DNA from 4 places in the Agrobacterium sp. 22-223-1 genome. Region 3 is predicted to be linked to each of the others. Evidence: predicted binding sites of a transcription regulator. Region 3 holds the regulator's gene; each other region holds the start of a gene.
The links. The regulator LexA, encoded in region 3, represses DNA repair genes until DNA is damaged. The targets are predictions, from matches to a motif close to TGTTCNNNNTGTGTTCNG.
Positions count from the first base shown of each region.

Region 1 (4,213 bases), on a different contig from region 3:
CAAATGCCGGCACACTGGGCTTGTTCCCTCAATCCTCCTCCAGCGTCAGCCGGAACTGCGCCGCCTCAAGATCCTTCGGCGGCTGCATCCCCAGATGTTTCCAGGCCGTGCCGGTCAGAATACGGCCGCGCGGCGTGCGCTGGATGAAGCCCTGCTGGATCATATAGGGTTCGATAATATCCTCGATGGCGTCGCGCGGCTCCGAAAGGCCGGCGGCGATGGTTTCGATGCCAACCGGGCCTCCGCCGAAATTGACGGCGATCATGGTCAGATACCGCATGTCGAGCTGGTCGAGACCCATTTTGTCGACCAGAAGCCGGGTCAAAGCCTCATCGGCGATCTCGCGCGTGACCGCTTCCGCCCGCGCCACCTCGGCGAAATCGCGCACGCGGCGCAATAGCCGTCCGGCGATACGCGGCGTGCCGCGGGCACGCCTTGCCACCTCGCGCGCGCCCTCGTCGGTCATGTTCAGCCCCATCAGCCGCGCGCCGCGCCGGACGATCAGTTCCAGTTCGTCGACGGTGTAGAAAGCCAACCGGACGGGAATGCCGAAACGGTCGCGCAGCGGCGTCGTCAAAAGCCCAAGACGGGTCGTCGCGGCGACAAGGGTGAATTTGGAAAGATCGATCTTCACCGAACGTGCCGCCGGTCCTTCGCCGATGATGAGGTCGAGCTGGAAATCCTCCATTGCCGGATAGAGAATCTCTTCCACCGCCGGGTTGAGACGGTGGATTTCATCGATGAAGAGTACGTCGCGCTCCTCGAGATTGGTCAGAAGTGCGGCAAGATCGCCCGCCTTGGCGATGACAGGGCCGGATGTCGACTTGAAGTTGACGCCAAGCTCCTTGGCCATGATCTGCGCCAGCGTGGTCTTGCCGAGACCGGGCGGGCCGACGAACAACACATGATCCAGCGCTTCGCCACGGTTCTTGGCCGCCTCGATAAATACCTTGAGATTGGCGCGGGCCTCCGCTTGGCCGGTAAAATCGTCCAGCGATTGCGGACGCAGGGTGGTGTCGATGTCCTCACCGCGCTTGTCCGCCGAAATCAGTCTGTCCGCATCGCTCATTCAGGGCATTCCATTGTTCTAAACGAATTCATGAGGTGGTCTTCGCCGCTATATCATGACTGTCACGCCAAGGCGCTTCACGAAATTCAACATCGCGCCCGAACACCATGTGTACCGCGCCCGGCCTACCGCGAAAGCTCTTTCAGCCCGAGCCGGATCAGCTTGGCGCTGTCGCCGCCCTCCCCGCCGTTCTTCAGTGCGGCGGCAACCGCATTGGCGGCCTGGTCACGCGAATAGCCGAGATTGGTGAGCGCGGAAACGGCATCCGCTACCGGCGCGGACGCGACGCCTTCGCCAAGCTCCTGCTTGAGGCCGATTGAGGCGGAAGCCTCTCCCGCAAAGGCCGGAGCCTTGTTGCGAAGCTCGGTCACAAGACGCACCGCCACCTTTGGCCCGACGCCCGGCGCGCGTGAGATCATCGTTTTGTCCTGTAGCGCGATGGCATTGGCCAGTTCGGAGGGCGACAGCGTGGAAAGAACGGCCAAGGCCACTTTCGAGCCCACGCCCTGCACGCTTTGCAAAAGATTGAACCATTCCCGCTCCAGCGCGGAGAGAAAGCCGAAGAGCTTCAGCTGGTCTTCACGCACATAGGTTTCGATGAACAGCACCACCGCCTCCCCGACGGAGCCGATTTTCGACAGCGTGCGCGCCGAACAATAGGCGACGTAACAGACGCCGTGCACATCCACCAGCACATGGTCCGCGCCGATTTCCTCGATGCTGCCCTTCAGTTTTCCGATCATGATGCCGCCCGCTGCAATGAGACTCTAAATATTCAACCGGCCGCCAGCAGTCGCCGCATCCTGTCACCGCCGCGATTGTGGGCGTGGCAGATTGCGATGGCGAGCGCGTCCGCCGCATCGTTACCCTTGAATTCGGCCTTCGGCATCAGGATTTTCAGCATCATGTGAATTTGCTGCTTTTCGCCGTGCCCTACACCGATCACGGCCTTCTTGACCGCGTTCGGCGCATATTCGAAGACCGACAACCCTGCGCGTGCCGGAACCAGCATGGCTATGCCGCGCGCCTGGCCGAGTTTCAGGGTCGCAACCGCATCCTTGTTAACGAAAGTCTGCTCCACCGCCGCTTCATCGGGCTGATGGCTGTGCACGATATCCGCCAGCCCGTCATGCAGCTGGCAGAGCCGCGAGGCCAGATCCATATCGCCGTCCGACGTCACCGTGCCGGAGGCGACAAACCGCAGGCTGTTGCCGAGGGTGTCGATCACCCCCCAGCCGGTGCGCCTTAATCCGGGGTCAATGCCGATGATTCGAATCGTCTTTTGCATGAGGCACCTTATCTTTCCGGCTGCGACCCTGCCAGCGATAAGTGAACAAAACGACAACATTCATCAAATTTGCAGTGCAGCATTTACCTCTGCTTAAACCGCGTACCGCATTGTTCCCCCACAAAACCAAAAAAAGGGGAGCTGCGGACATGATGATCCGCAGCATAATATTTGAGCCATATCAGCCATCCGGTGGCGCCACATGCTTGGCGCGGGAACTGATCCGGCATTGGGGGCTGCATCGGCCATGCTGAACCGTTTTCATTCCATATCCACCAAAGTGCTGGCGATTTTCCTGGCGCTGATGGCGATCTCGACCGGGGCTCTGACACTTCTCGGCTATCAAAGCAGCAGCGGCGTTCTCGAAGAACAGGCGTCGAAATCCATGGAGAGCATTCTCGTCTTTCGCGGCGACATGCTTCAGGAGCGTCTTGAGCAGCTGAAAACGCAGGCGGATTCCATTGCCAAGATCGAATCCCTGCAAATGGCTGTCGTCTCCATGCGCAGCGGCTGGGCGACCGTGCAGAAGAACTCCGGCGACGCGAGGGCGGAACTGCAGCGCGTCTTCGTCAAGGAAAACCCCTTTGGCGAAAAGGAAAAGCTGATCAAGCCGGAAAGCCCGAGCGGCTTTTATTATTCCACCCACGAAAAGACCCAGACGGATATTGGCGGTTATCTGCAGGGAACGCCGTTCAGCGACGTTCTCTTCATCGATCCCGCAGGCACGGTCTATTACTCTTACCTGAAAGGATCGGCTTTCGGGGAAACCGTCACAGGCGGCGCCTGGGCGGAAAGCGGCCTCGGCGCGGCTTTCGCGCGTGGTGCCGCGAATGCCGAAAAGGCCGTAAACGACGTAGCGCAGACCAGCTTCTCCGGCCTGCGCATCGATGCCGCCACGAAAGAAGCCGGCATTTATTTCGGCGTTCCAGTCGTCAAGTTCGGCGCGTTCAAGGGCATCGTCCTCTTCCGGGTCAAGGAAGAGGTCTTCAGCCAGATCCTCACGAAGGGTGTGACGGCCGGCAGTTCCGAACAGTCCGCGATCGTTTCCGCCGATGGCAAGGTTATCGGCGTGGAGGGCAACAGGCTGGTCGGCCTCGATCCGGCAATCTATGGTTTCCATGGACAAGCGCTGAATACGACGGGCATGACGATTGCCAAGATCGACCGTGCGGATGGCGAGGCCAATGCCTATGCCCGCCCCTTCTCCTTTGCCGGGGAAAAATATCTCGCGGTGGAAAGCATGCTGCGCAGCGAATTGAATGCGGGCTCGGTTTCGATTGCCGGCACGCTTGCCGTGATCGGCCTTTGCGTTCTGGCGGCCATGTGCGCGGCCACGGCCTTTTTCGCGCGGCGTCTCTTTGCACCGCTGGAAAAGCTTGCAGGATTGACCGGCGAAGTGGCCGCAGGCCGTCTCGATGCGGAGATCGGCAATCAGGACCGAAAGGACGAGATCGGCCGCATGGCGCAGGCGCTCGGCAGTTTCCGCGAAAAGCTCATCCTGCAGCGGGAGATGGAAGAAACCGCATCACGCACGCGGGAGGAAGCCGAAACGGCCCGCCGCGCGCATCTTGCGGAACGGGAGGCCGAGGCCGGCACCCTGCAGATGGTCGTGCATTCCCTGGATGAAGGTCTGGACCGGCTGGCGAACGGCAACCTCGCCTATCGTATCGAAACCGTCTTCCCCGACGATCTCGAAAGCCTGCGTCATAACTTCAACACGGCGCTTTCCCGGCTCAGCGAAACCATGCAGGCCATCGGCGGCAACTCCGCCGCAGTTCGTGGCGGTTCCGAGGAAATGCGGGTGGGCGCCGACCAGCTCGCCGAACGCACCGAGCGGCAGGCAGCTTCCATCACCG
Region 1 covers NZ_JBNWCN010000002.1:348,332-352,544, reverse strand. The annotation lists gene ruvB (Holliday junction branch migration DNA helicase RuvB) at 29-1,069, opposite strand; gene ruvA (Holliday junction branch migration protein RuvA) at 1,195-1,812, opposite strand; gene ruvC (crossover junction endodeoxyribonuclease RuvC) at 1,845-2,357, opposite strand; gene ACQZ60_RS13710 (methyl-accepting chemotaxis protein) at 2,605-4,213, shown strand, end outside.
Region 1: a site for LexA is predicted at 2,399-2,416, ahead of ruvC (crossover junction endodeoxyribonuclease RuvC). Genes of this name have one in related genera too.

Region 2 (4,213 bases), 110 kb from region 3:
TTCCGGCGCTCTGGTGCGCGGCGTGCGTCAGGAAGATATCGACAAGGTCAAGGAAGTCGCCACCAACATCAAGACCGGCGATCTGGTTGGCTTCATGGCCGGAGATGGCGTTCTCGTCGGCTCAAGGCTCGCCGCCCAGCTGGGCGTAACGGCCGGTGACGACATTACCCTCATTTCCCCGGAAGGCGACGTGACGCCGATGGGCGTCAATCCGCGCGTCAAATCCTACAAGATATCCGGGGTCTTCGAGATCGGTATGTCGGAATATGACGCCTCGATGATCTATATGCCGCTGTCCGAAGCCCAGCTTTATTTCAATGCCGAAGGCCTCGTGCAGTCCATCGAGCTTTATGTCAGCCGCCCCGACGATGTCGACGGAATCCGCCCGCTGGTGGAGCAGGCCGCCGAACGGCAGATTTATATCACCGACTGGAGACAGCGGAACCAGACCTTCTTCTCCGCCCTGCAGGTGGAAAGAAACGTGATGTTCATGATCCTCACCCTCATCGTTCTGGTGGCGGCGCTGAACATCATTTCCGGCCTCATCATGCTGGTGAAGGACAAGGGCAGCGACATCGCCATTCTGCGCACCATGGGCGCAAGCTCCGGCTCCGTGATGCGCATCTTCTTCATGACCGGGGCGGCCATCGGCATGGTCGGCACCTTTGCCGGCGTGGCGCTCGGCGTCATCGTCTGCCTCAATGTGGAATCCATCCGGCAGTTCTTCTCCTGGATATCCGGCACGGTGCTGTTTGACCCGCAGCTTTATTTCCTGAGCCAGCTTCCGGCCGAAATGGATATCAGCGAGACCATTTCCGTTGTCATCATGGCGCTGACGCTCTCTTTCCTGGCAACGATCTTTCCAGCATGGCGGGCTTCCAAGCTCGATCCGGTGCAGGCCCTGCGTTACGAATAAGGACCGCTTCGCAATATGGCAAAAAAAACAGTGCTGCGGCTTACTGGCGTCGAGAGAACCTATGGTCAGGGCGAGACGTCGCTTTCCATTCTGCGCAAGGCTGATTTCGAATTGAAGAGCGGCGAGATGGTGGCGCTGGTCGCCCCTTCGGGAACCGGCAAATCCACGCTGCTGCATCTGGCGGGACTTCTCGAACATCCAGATGCCGGCGAGGTCTATATTAACGGCGCACCCTGCAATGACCTGCCGGATGAAACGCGAACCGCGATCCGCCGCAGCGATATCGGTTTTGTCTACCAGTTCCATCACCTCCTGCCGGAGTTCTCGGCGGTGGAAAATGTGATGATGCCGCAGCTCATCGCCGGTCTGACACAGGCCGAAGCCCACAAGCGCGCCAGTGCACTGCTCGACTATATGCGGGTGGGGCATCGCGGTGAGCACCGCCCGGCGGAACTCTCCGGAGGTGAACAGCAGCGTGTCGCCATCGCCCGCGCGGTCGCCAACGCGCCGCTGCTGCTGCTCGCCGATGAGCCGACCGGTAATCTTGATCCGGAAACAGCGCATTATGTTTTTGACGCGCTGGAGGCGCTGGTACGCCAATCCGGCCTTGCGGCGCTGATCGCCACCCATAATCATGAACTCGCCGCCCGTATGGACCGGCGTGTGACGCTCGCCGACGGCAAGATCGTCGATTTCTGAGCTTGATGCGCGAGGCGCGTCCCTCGTGCGTCAATCTTTCCGTCGTGCTCGAAACGATCGTTGTCGCCAATTGAGGTGAACGAAGGTTCCCGGACGGGTTGCGCCAAGCTGGCGAGTCGATTCCTCCAGAGAACGCCTGTTCTCCACATTTGAATTTTTTCCGAACCCGGCGGTGTTTTTGCCTCCGGGTTTTTTCGCTTTGGAGTCAGGGGTTTGCTGTTCCCCCTGCGGGAACCGAAGGCGATTCTGCTGCATTAGCAAGGGGAATATCAGCAAAACCCTGTTGACAATCGAACAAAATGAGAACAAAGTTGGAACATAACGAGTAAGGAGAGACCAATGACTGATTTCATCCGTGACGTTGCCGCTTTTGCCTCCATCGCTGTCTTCGTAGCCAGCTTTTCGGTGATCCTCACCGCCCTGTGAAGGGCACGCCGGCGCAGAAACCTGTATGGACGCCGTAAAGCGGTGGACTTTGAGCGCCGGAAATCGGAAAATCGCCCCCTCGATTCAGAATGACAGGATGATGATATGGGCGATGCGGTTGTGCGTGGAGAGACCTCTGGCGAAACGCTGAAAACTCCCGGTTTCGTCCATTTGCGGGTTCATTCCGCCTATTCCCTGCTTGAGGGGGCCTTGCCCCTCAAGAAAATCATGTCCAAGGCCGTCGCGGACGGCCAGCCGGCCATTGCCATTACCGATACCAACAACCTCTTTGTCGCGCTGGAATTTTCCGAAAAGGCGCGCGACGAAGGTTTGCAGCCCATCATCGGCTGCCAGCTGTCGATCGACATGCAGGATGCGGCGGAGGACCGCCGCAACCACAACAGCCACCTTCAGAAACTTCCCGCCATAGTGCTCCTTGCCGCCAATGCCGAAGGTTACGAGCGGCTGGTGGATATCGTCAGCCGCGCCTATCTGGAAGGCGAGGGCAGCGGCCATTCCGTGCATATTACCCGTGCATGGCTGGAGGAAGCCTCCAATGCCGGCCTGATCGCGCTGACAGGCGCCTCCGGCGGTCCGTTGGATATGGCCTTGAAGGAAGGTCACCCTGCTCAGGCGAAGGAACGGCTGCTGACGCTGAAGTCACTCTTCGGTGACCGGCTTTATATCGAATTGCAGCGCCAGTCCGGTTATGACCGTTCCCATGAGCGGCGCATGATTGGCCTTGCTTATGACCATGATATTCCGCTGGTTGCCACCAACGAGGCGTTTTTCCCTTCCAAGGCCGATTACGAGGCGCATGATGCGCTGATGGCAGTGGCGCATAACGCCATCGTCTCCGATGACAGCCGGTTCCGGCTCACGCCCGACCATTATCTTAAAAGTCGGGCGGAAATGGCGGCGCTGTTTGCCGATCTTCCTGAGGCGCTGGAAAACACCGTCGAGATCGCGCTGCGCTGCTCCTATGTGCTGAAGAAGCGCGGGCCGATCCTGCCGCGTTTCACCGGCGCCAGCGACGACCCGGAGGCGGCGGAACACGCCGAAGCCGAAGAGCTTCGCCGCCAGGCGGTGGAGGGGCTGGATCAGCGGCTGGCGGCGCTCGGCATGGCGGCTGGCTATACCGAGCAGGATTATCGCGACAGGCTGGATTTCGAACTCGGCGTCATCTCGCGCATGAAGTTCCCCGGTTACTTCCTGATCGTTGCCGACTTCATCAAATGGGCCAAGCAGCACGATATTCCTGTCGGGCCGGGCCGCGGTTCGGGTGCGGGCTCGCTTGTCGCTTATGCGCTGACGATTACCGACGTCGATCCTCTGCGCTTCTCGCTGCTGTTCGAACGCTTCCTCAATCCCGAACGCGTTTCGATGCCCGACTTCGATATCGACTTCTGTCAGGACCGTCGCGAAGAGGTGATCCGTTACGTGCAGGCCAAATATGGCCGCGAGCAGGTGGCGCAGATCATCACCTTCGGTTCGCTGCAGGCACGCGCGGCCTTGCGCGACGTCGGCCGCGTGCTGGAAATGCCCTATGGGCAGGTGGACAAGATCTGCAAGCTGGTGCCCAACAACCCGGCCAACCCGACACCCCTGTCGAAAGCGATCGAGGAAGAGCCGCGCCTGCAGGAAGAGGCGGACAAGGAGCCGGTCGTCGCCCGCCTTTTGGATATCGCCCAGAAGATCGAAGGGCTTTACCGCCACGCCTCCACCCATGCCGCCGGTATCGTCATCGGTGACCGCCCGCTGTCGAAGCTGGTGCCGATGTATCGCGATCCGCGCTCGGATATGCCGGTCACCCAGTTCAACATGAAATGGGTGGAAAGCGCCGGCCTCGTCAAATTCGACTTCCTCGGCCTGAAGACGCTGACGGTGCTGAAGGTCGCCGTCGATTTCGTTGCCAAGCGCGGCATCAAGGTCGATCTCGCGGCGATTCCGCTGGATGACGCCAAAACCTACGAGATGCTCTCGCGCGGCGAAACCATCGGCGTGTTCCAGGTGGAAAGTGCCGGCATGCGCAAGGCGCTGATCGGTATGCGGCCGGACTGCATCGAGGACATCATCGCACTGGTGGCGCTTTATCGGCCCGGCCCGATGGAAAACATTCCGGTGTACAACGCCCGCAAACATGGCGAGGAGGAGCTGGAGTCCATCCACCCC
Region 2 covers NZ_JBNWCN010000001.1:1,269,797-1,274,009, forward strand. The annotation lists gene ACQZ60_RS06310 (lipoprotein-releasing ABC transporter permease subunit) at 1-916, shown strand, start outside; gene ACQZ60_RS06315 (ABC transporter ATP-binding protein) at 932-1,615, shown strand; gene dnaE (DNA polymerase III subunit alpha) at 2,147-4,213, shown strand, end outside.
Region 2: a site for LexA is predicted at 1,917-1,934, ahead of dnaE (DNA polymerase III subunit alpha). Genes of this name have one in related genera too.

Region 3 (4,213 bases):
GCGGAAGCGCTGCGACGGGTCGGCCTCACGGGTGGTTTCTGGGGCTCGCCTCGGCTGGTTTTCTGCTGCTGACATTGCTGCGCAGCCGGCTTGCGCTTCTGGGGATGCCGATTCTGTTCCTCGCCTTCGGCCTGTCGTCCGCCACGGCCTATCGCGATCCGCCCGATTTGCTTGTTCACGAGGATGGCGAGCTGGTGGCATTACTGGAGGACGGCAAAGCCTACACAACGAAGGCTCAGCCGCAGGGTTTCGTTTATGGTCAGTGGCAAAGGGCGCTGCTTTTGCCGGAACAGCCTGTGCCGCCGGTCTTTCTAAAGACCGAGGCCACGGCAAAAACCGTGGCTTTGACCTCGAAGGCGAAGCTTGATCCGCAAGAGATGAGTGCAGTTGCACGGCAGATGACAGCGGCCCTGAGAGACGCCGAGCCCGGTGTTTTCACCTGCAGCAAAGGCATATGGTGCGTTGCGCGCGCGGGAAGCGGCGAATGGATCATCGTTCTGGAAGATGGCCGCTTTGCTGGAAAGGCTTGCGATATTGCCGATATCGTTATCGTCTCCCGCAGAACGTCCTTTTCCCAATGCCGTTCGGGCGCACTTCTGCTGAACCGCGATATCCTGCGGCGGATCGGTTCGCTGGAAATGGACTTCGCCCGCAGCGAGCAGACAGGGGTGGTCGGCAGGCTGCGCGCCGCAATCGCCGGAATGGACAGGCCTTGGAGCGAACATCGCTATTACGACTGGAAAAGCGGCCGTTTCGATCGCGACGTGCCCGATGCCGTCATGCGGTTGCTGGCGGCATCGCAATAGAGCGCCGCCAGCATGGACCGTCAGGCCTTGATGCGCAGATCCGCGGTCAATTCGCCGATCCCGCTAATTTCCTCTTCATGCGCCGCGTCGCGCCAGACTTCCTTAAGCCCGGCCTCGTACCATTCGCGCATGGCGGGAAGGGTGAGCAGCCGGTCGCAATAGGCTTTCGCCGCGGGCGAAAGTTCCGCGCCATAAGTCTGGAAACGAAATGCCACCGGGCAGAAGAAGGCATCGACCGCCGTAAATTTCTGGCCGGCAAGAAAAGGCCCGCCGAATTTCGCGAGGCCTTCGCTCCACAGCGTATCGATGCGCTTTATATCGGCCGCAAGCCCGGCATCGCCACCCTTCGGTCTTACGCGAATGCCGACCGACATGGGGTAGAGATTGCGCAGCGAGGAAAAGCCCGCATGCATTTCGCTCGCCGCCGACCGTGACCAGGCCCTTGCCTGCTTGTCGCTCGCCCAGACGCCCTGATGTCTTTCCGCCAGATATTCGGCGATCGACAGCGATTCCCAAACCGTCACGCCCTCATCGACAAGGCAGGGCACCTTGCCGGTCGGCGAGAAGGTGGAGAAGGAAACGCCTTCGCCGAAGGGAACGAGTTTTTCATCGAAGGCGATGCCGAGCGTGCGCATCAATACCCAGGGCCGCAGCGACCATGAGGAATAGTTCTTGTTGGCGATATAAAGATCGTACATGACGTGTTTCCCCGATATGACGCGCATTTCTATACCGGCGGAGGGGCCTTGGAATATTGCAAATAATCCATGGCTCCCATAAGCCGCGTTGATGAATGGGAAGGTGAGGGCAGGGAGAAGGAGGCATATCCAAGTCACCGCCCGGAGATGAGGCGAAACACCCCCTCTCTTTACTTCCGCAGGGCCGCATTGTTCCAGGGAACAAGCCAAGATGCCTCAAAGTGAGCGCCATCTTCTCGATGACGCCCCTAGCGAAAAAAGGCGGGTTGCCAATTAATGGTAACGGCGGATCAGTCCAACCAGCTTGCCCTGGATTTTCACCCGGTCCGGTCCGAAAATGCGGGTCTCATAGGCGGGATTGGCCGCTTCCAGAGCGATGGAGGCTCCCTTGCGGCGGAAACGCTTCAGGGTCGCTTCTTCATCATCCACCAGTGCTACGACGATATCGCCCGGATTGGCCGTATTGCCGTTGCGAATGATGACGGTATCGCCATCAAAAATGCCGGCCTCGATCATCGAGTCGCCCTTGACCTCAAGAGCGTAATGTTCGCCCGAACCGAGCATGTCGACCGGCACGGCCACATCATGGGTGTTGTTCTGGATGGCGGAAATCGGCACACCGGCGGCGATGCGGCCCATGACCGGCACGGTGACCGCGCCACCGAGATCATTGGCCGGCGCCTTGGGGGCAGGGGCCGGTTCCGGCGTCTTCGGCTTGCCGAGGCTGCCTTCGATGACGCTCGGCGAGAAACCGCGCTGCGGCCTTGCACCCGGAGCATAGGCCTCAGGCAATTTGATCACTTCCAGCGCCCGCGCCCTGTTAGGTAGCCGGCGAATGAAGCCGCGCTCTTCGAGTGCGGTGATCAGCCTGTGGATGCCGGATTTGGAGGCAAGATCGAGTGCGTCCTTCATTTCATCGAAGGAGGGCGGCACGCCGGACTCTTTCATTCTTTCATGAATGAAGAGAAGCAATTCCTGCTGTTTGCGCGTGAGCATGAGGAAAACACCCTTGAGAATCGTCGTTGAAGTCGCGAAACAAATACAGAACGAACACTATATGTTCCATATGTGTTCCGCAATCCCCTAAAATTTCGTGAAGGGTGCATCGCAGATCGTGATTTGATCGTCGAAACCATGAACAAAGCAGATTTAACGATGTATGCCGCATCTTGAATACCAGAAACCACCGACCGGGGAGACCCGGCCGGTGGTTTCTGGCTGCCGATTTGCTACGCGCCGAACGTCAGTAGATCGTGAGCGCAGGAATGAAGCTGACCGCGATAAGGAGCAGCATCGCCATGGTGAAGAACGGCCACAATTCCCTCGTCGTTGCGCCGAGCGGCGCTCTGGCTATGGAGGACGAGATGAAGAGCGTGGTGCCGATCGGTGGCGTATAGAGCCCGATACCGAGATTGATCACCATCATCATGCCGAGCTGCACCCGGTCGAGCCCGATCATATCCGCAAGCGGCACGAAGATCGGTCCGAGCAGCAGGATCGACGGCGGCAGATCGAGCGGCATGCCGATGATCAGCATCAGGATATTCATCATGAGAATAATCAGGATCGGGTTGGAGATATTCTCCGCGACCCAGGTGGCGAAATGCTGGGGCGCCTGATCGAAGGTAAGCACCCAGCCCACCGCCGCGCTGCCCATGATGACGAGCATGACGACGCCGGTTGCGGAGCCGGCCTCGACGAAATTGTCGCAGAAACGCTTCCATGTCAGATCGCGATAGAAGAAGATGCTGAGCACGAGCGAATAAACGACGGAAAGAACGGCCACTTCGGTCGGCGTTGCAAAGCCGAAGCGCAGGCCGAGGATGATCAGGATCGGCAGAAGGATCGCCGGCAGGCTGCGGAATGCAAGTAGTGCCAGATCGCGCTTGCGGATGCGTTCGTCACGCACCGCATAGCCCCGCCGCACGGCAATGGCCCAGCAGACGAAGATGAAACCGACGGCCATGAGCAGGCCCGGCAGAATGCCGGCGATGAACAGATTGGCGATGCTGACGCCGCTGACCAGCGAATAGAGGATCATCGGGATCGACGGCGGAATGAGCACGTCGATGACAGCCGAGGTGGCATTGTTGGCCGCACAAAGGGGAGCGGGGTAGCCCTGGCGCTTTTGCCATGGAATGAGCACCGAGCCGAGTGCGCTCGCATTGGCGACCGCCGAGCCGGAAACGCCGCCGAACACGACCGACGAAATGACGGTGGTGGAAAGCGGGCCGCCGCGCCAGCGCTGCATGGCCTTGGAGGCGAGTTCGAGAAGCTGGGTTCCGAGTTTGCCGCCGAGCATTAGCGTTCCCGCGAGCATGAAGAACGGCAGCGCCAGCATCGGGAAAGATTGCGTCTGGTCGTAAACCTGCTGCGCCACGATCGAAAGCGGCACATAACCGTTCCACAGCACGGCGACGCCGGCAGAGATGATCAGCGCATAGCCGACCGGAACCGCAATCATCATGAGGATACAAAATGCAATGATCATCACGATGGTCATAGCGGCATCTCCTCGGTTGCACCGTGCGGGCGGGCATGCCAGCCGCCGGAGAGAATGCGCAGGCTCGCGGTTGCGGTCGTGACCGAGACCAATGCCGCGCCGAAGGCGATGGAATAATATCCGATGCTGTTGGGCAGCTGCAGCACAGGGCTGATTTCCGCGCCGGCGATCTCGGCGACGACAAGCGCCTGCTGCGCGAGAATGAC
Region 3 covers NZ_JBNWCN010000001.1:1,379,332-1,383,544, forward strand. The annotation lists gene ACQZ60_RS06840 (ComEC/Rec2 family competence protein) at 1-806, shown strand, start outside; gene ACQZ60_RS06845 (glutathione S-transferase family protein) at 827-1,504, opposite strand; gene lexA (transcriptional repressor LexA) at 1,778-2,500, opposite strand; gene ACQZ60_RS06855 (TRAP transporter large permease subunit) at 2,748-4,007, opposite strand; gene ACQZ60_RS06860 (TRAP transporter small permease) at 4,004-4,213, opposite strand, start outside.

Region 4 (4,213 bases), 1.1 Mb from region 3:
ACCTGCGACGCGGCGGAATGACGTCGGGATAATCGACCTGCATGAAATAAAGACCGTCCGGCGGTGCGACCGGGCCGCAGGCCTTGCGATCCCGCGCCTCCAGTGCGGCACGCACATCCTCCGGCGTCATCGTGCCTTCGCCCGCCAGTTTCAGCGTGCCCGCGAAAGAGCGGATCTGGTTATGCAGGAAGCTCTGCGCCGTCGCACGTATCTCGATGAGATCGCCGGTGCGCGTCACATCCAGCCGGTCGAGCGTGCGCACCGGGCTGTTCGCCTGACAATGCACGGAGCGGAAGGTCGTGAAATCATGCCGGCCGACGAGCATCTGGGCGGCTTCATGCATGCGCTCATGGTCCATGTCCTTCGACACCCACCATGCCCGCTTTTGCTCCAGCGCCAGCCGGGCCTTGCGGCAGATGATGCGGTAAAGGTAGTGCCGACGAAGGGCGGAAAACCGGGCGTCGAAATCCTCGGTCACGGAGGCGGCATCGAGGACAGCCACGGCTTCGCCCGCCATGGCGAGATGCGCATTGAGGGCGTTGCGAAGCTTGTAGGGCTCCCAGTCTCGGGAAAGATCGACGTGGACGACCTGCCCGACGGCATGCACGCCGGAATCGGTGCGGCCGGCGCCGCGAATGGAGACGCTCTCTCCCGTCAACGAGCGAACCGCAGCCTCCAGCGCACCTTGAACCGAGGGGCCGTTATCCTGTCTCTGCCAGCCATAATAAGGCGTGCCGTCATATTCGACGGTCATGCGGAAACGTGGCATCAGCCGAGCCTCGTTGTGGTCGGAACCGGTGTGCCGCGCACGAAATCGGCCGCCGACATCGGCTTGCCGCCCGCCTTCTGCAGACGGGTGAGCCGCACGGCGCCGCTGCCGCAGGCAATGGTAAGGGCGTCATCGAGCGCCGCGCCCGCTTCTCCCATGCCGCTTGCCAGTTCAGAGGCCAGAACCTTTACGCGCTCCGCCTTGACGCCGATGTCCATTTCCAGCCATGCGCCGGGAAACGGCGAAAGGCCGCGAATGTGATTATGCACGTCCTGCGCCGGCCTCGAAAAATCGATGCGGGTCTCGCCCTTGTCGATCTTCGCGGCGTAGAGAACGCCTTCTTCCGCCTGCGTGACAAGCGGCAGGTCGCCGGATTCCAGCTTGTCCATAGCCTGCCGCATCAGCCGCGCGCCGGCCAGCATCAGGCTGTCGTGCAGTTCTCCGGCGGTCATGTTCTCGTCGATCGCGACCTTGGCGGTCAGCGCGACGGGGCCGGTATCGAGCCCCTTTTCCATTTTCATGACCATCATGCCCGTTTCGGCATCGCCGGCCATGATCGCCCGCTGGATGGGGGCAGCGCCGCGCCAGCGCGGCAGCAGCGAGGCGTGACCGTTATAACAGCCAAGGCGCGTGCCGCTGAGGATCGCTTCCGGCAGCAGCAGCCCGTAAGCCACGACGACCGCGACATCGGCATTGAAATCCCGGAACTGCTGGCGGTCTTCCTCTGCCTTGAAGTTCACCGGCGTCAGCACGGGCAGGCCCAGCAGTTCGGCGGCCTGATGCACCGGTGACTTCTGCAGATCGAGGCCACGACGGCCGCCGGGACGCGGCGGCTGGGTGTAGACCGCAACGATCTCGTGGCCGGCCTCCACCAGTGCACGCAGGGTGGGAACGGAAAATTCCGGCGTACCCATAAAAATGATGCGAAGAGCCATCGTCGCCCCCTGCCCTGTCGTCCATTCCGGTCCAGAGAGGACGGATCAGATCTTTGCGCGGGCCGCTTTCGTGAATTTCTTGATGACCATGTCGCGTTTCAGCCGCGAAATATGGTCGATGAAGAGAACGCCGTTCAGGTGATCGATCTCGTGCTGCAGGCAGGTGGCGAGCAGGCCATCCGCCTCGACCGTCTGCTGCTTGCCGTCACGGCCGACATATTGCACCGTGAGCGACGCGGGACGCTCCACCTCAGCGTAATAATCGGGGATGGAGAGGCAGCCCTCCTCATAGGTCGAGACATCGTCCGACACCTTGAGGATTTCCGGATTGATGAAAACGATCGGGGTCTTTTCCTCGCCTTCACGCGCAACATCGATCACCAGCATGCGGCGCGCCACGCCGATCTGAATGGCGGCGAGGCCGATACCCGGCGCATCGTACATGGTTTCCAGCATGTCGTCGGCAAGACGCAGCACCTCGGCATCCACCTTTTCGATGGGCTTCGATTGCTGGCGCAGCACGGGATCGGGCAAAATGATAAGCGGTTTGATGGTCATGGCTTCCCATAACGTATCTCTTGCGCGGAGGAAATAAAAAACACGAGGTTCAAACCGCCTCCGGCATCCGCCCCGCCCGACTCATTTCCGCCGTAGGAATGTTCTTGTTTTGATCTTCCGAATCACAAGAAACCTGCTAGATTTAATCATGAGCATAGATTTCTCCGTTCTCCTCGATCCCGCGCTGCGGGCCGGCTCCGTCGACATCAGCTTCGGCGCGCTGCTCGCGGCTCTGGTTTTCGGTCTGGTCACCACCTGGCTGGTGACGGCGAGCCGCGCGAAAAAAGCGGGTGCGGATGGCGAAATCTCCGACCTCCTCAAAACACAGTCCGAACTGCATGGCCGCATCGCCGCCATGGCGGAAACGCTCGGCACCCGCCAGACCGAGATGAGCCAGACGCTGAACCAGCGCCTCGACGGCATGTCGCAGCGCCTTGGCGAAACACTGACGGAGCAGACCCGGTCGACGCATGAGAATCTGAGCCGCCTGCAGGAGCGCCTCGCGGTCATCGACGCCGCGCAGGGCAATATTCAGGATCTGGCGAAGGACGTAGTCGGGCTTCAGGCCATCCTTTCCAACAAGCAGACACGCGGCGCCTTTGGACAGGCCCGCATGGAGACGTTGATTGCCGATGCGCTTCCGGCCGGAGCCTTCCAGTTGCAGCCGACGCTTTCGAACGGCTACCGGCCGGACTGCACCATCAAAATGCCCAACAATGCTCCGCCGCTCGTCATCGACGCCAAGTTTCCGCTGGAGGCATGGAACGCCATCAAGGCGGACGAGACGCCCGAAACCAAACGCGCCGCCGTGCAGCAGTTTCGCCGCGATATGGAAGTGCATATTCGCGATGTGGCCGAGAAATACCTCATCCGCGGCGAGACGCAGGATACGGCCTTCATCTTCGTGCCGTCCGAATCGATCTTCGCCGATATCCACCAGCATTTCGAATATCTGGTGCAGCGCGCCCACCGTGCCCGCGTCGTCATCGTTTCCCCGTCGCTTCTGATGCTGTCGGTACAGGTCATCCAGTCCGTGCTCAAGGATCAGCGCATGCGCGAGCAGGCACATCTCATCCAGGGTGAAGTCGCACTTCTCATGGACGATGTGCGGCGGCTGGACGACCGGACGCGCAAGCTGCAGGCTCATTTCGGATTGGCTCAAAAAGACATCGACATGATGCTGATCTCCTCCGACAAGGTGCTGGCGCGCGGCCAGAAAATCGAGGGTCTCGATTTTTCACCGACGGAAAAAGAGACTTCGCACGGGGAAATCGAGCAGGCCCGACGCTTTGCCGAGAACAGGGCGGGAACGACAAAGTTGCGGGTGGTTGACGACGAGTGATCCGCTCGGGCAAAGTCGCCGCCTTGCTTGAATTCTATACGGATACGCCCTCCATGATTACTGTTTTCGGCTCCATCAACATGGACCTCGTCGCCACCGCCAAACGCCTGCCAAAGCCCGGTGAAACCGTGACGGGCGAGACCTTCTCCACGGCCGCCGGCGGCAAGGGAGCCAACCAGGCGCTGGCCGCACGGCGTGCGGGCGCCACGGTCAAGATGGCAGGGGCTGCGGGCGATGACACCTTTGCCGCGCCGGCGCTGACATTGCTGCGCGACGCCGGCACCGATCTCTCACTGGTGAAGACCACGCCCGGCCCTACGGGGACGGCAGTGATCCTTATCGGCGAAGGCGGGGAAAACATGATCTCGGTCATTCCCGCCGCCAATGGTGAAGTCTCCGCATCCGACGCCGCGAAAGCCCTGGCGGAAATGTCGGCAGGCGATATTTTGATGCTGCAGTTCGAGATACCCGCATCCGCTATCGAAGCGGCGCTGACGGCTGCGAAGGCAAAGCGCGTCACCACCGTCATCAATACTGCGCCACTGACCGCCGATGGGCCGCGCCTTGCGGGCCTTGCCGATATCGTCATCGCCAACGAAACCGAGTTCG
Region 4 covers NZ_JBNWCN010000001.1:300,650-304,862, reverse strand. The annotation lists gene truA (tRNA pseudouridine(38-40) synthase TruA) at 1-769, opposite strand, end outside; gene fmt (methionyl-tRNA formyltransferase) at 769-1,704, opposite strand; gene def (peptide deformylase) at 1,750-2,262, opposite strand; gene ACQZ60_RS01495 (DNA recombination protein RmuC) at 2,411-3,604, shown strand; gene ACQZ60_RS01490 (ribokinase) at 3,658-4,213, shown strand, end outside.
Region 4: a site for LexA is predicted at 2,362-2,379, ahead of ACQZ60_RS01495 (DNA recombination protein RmuC). Genes of this name have one in related genera too.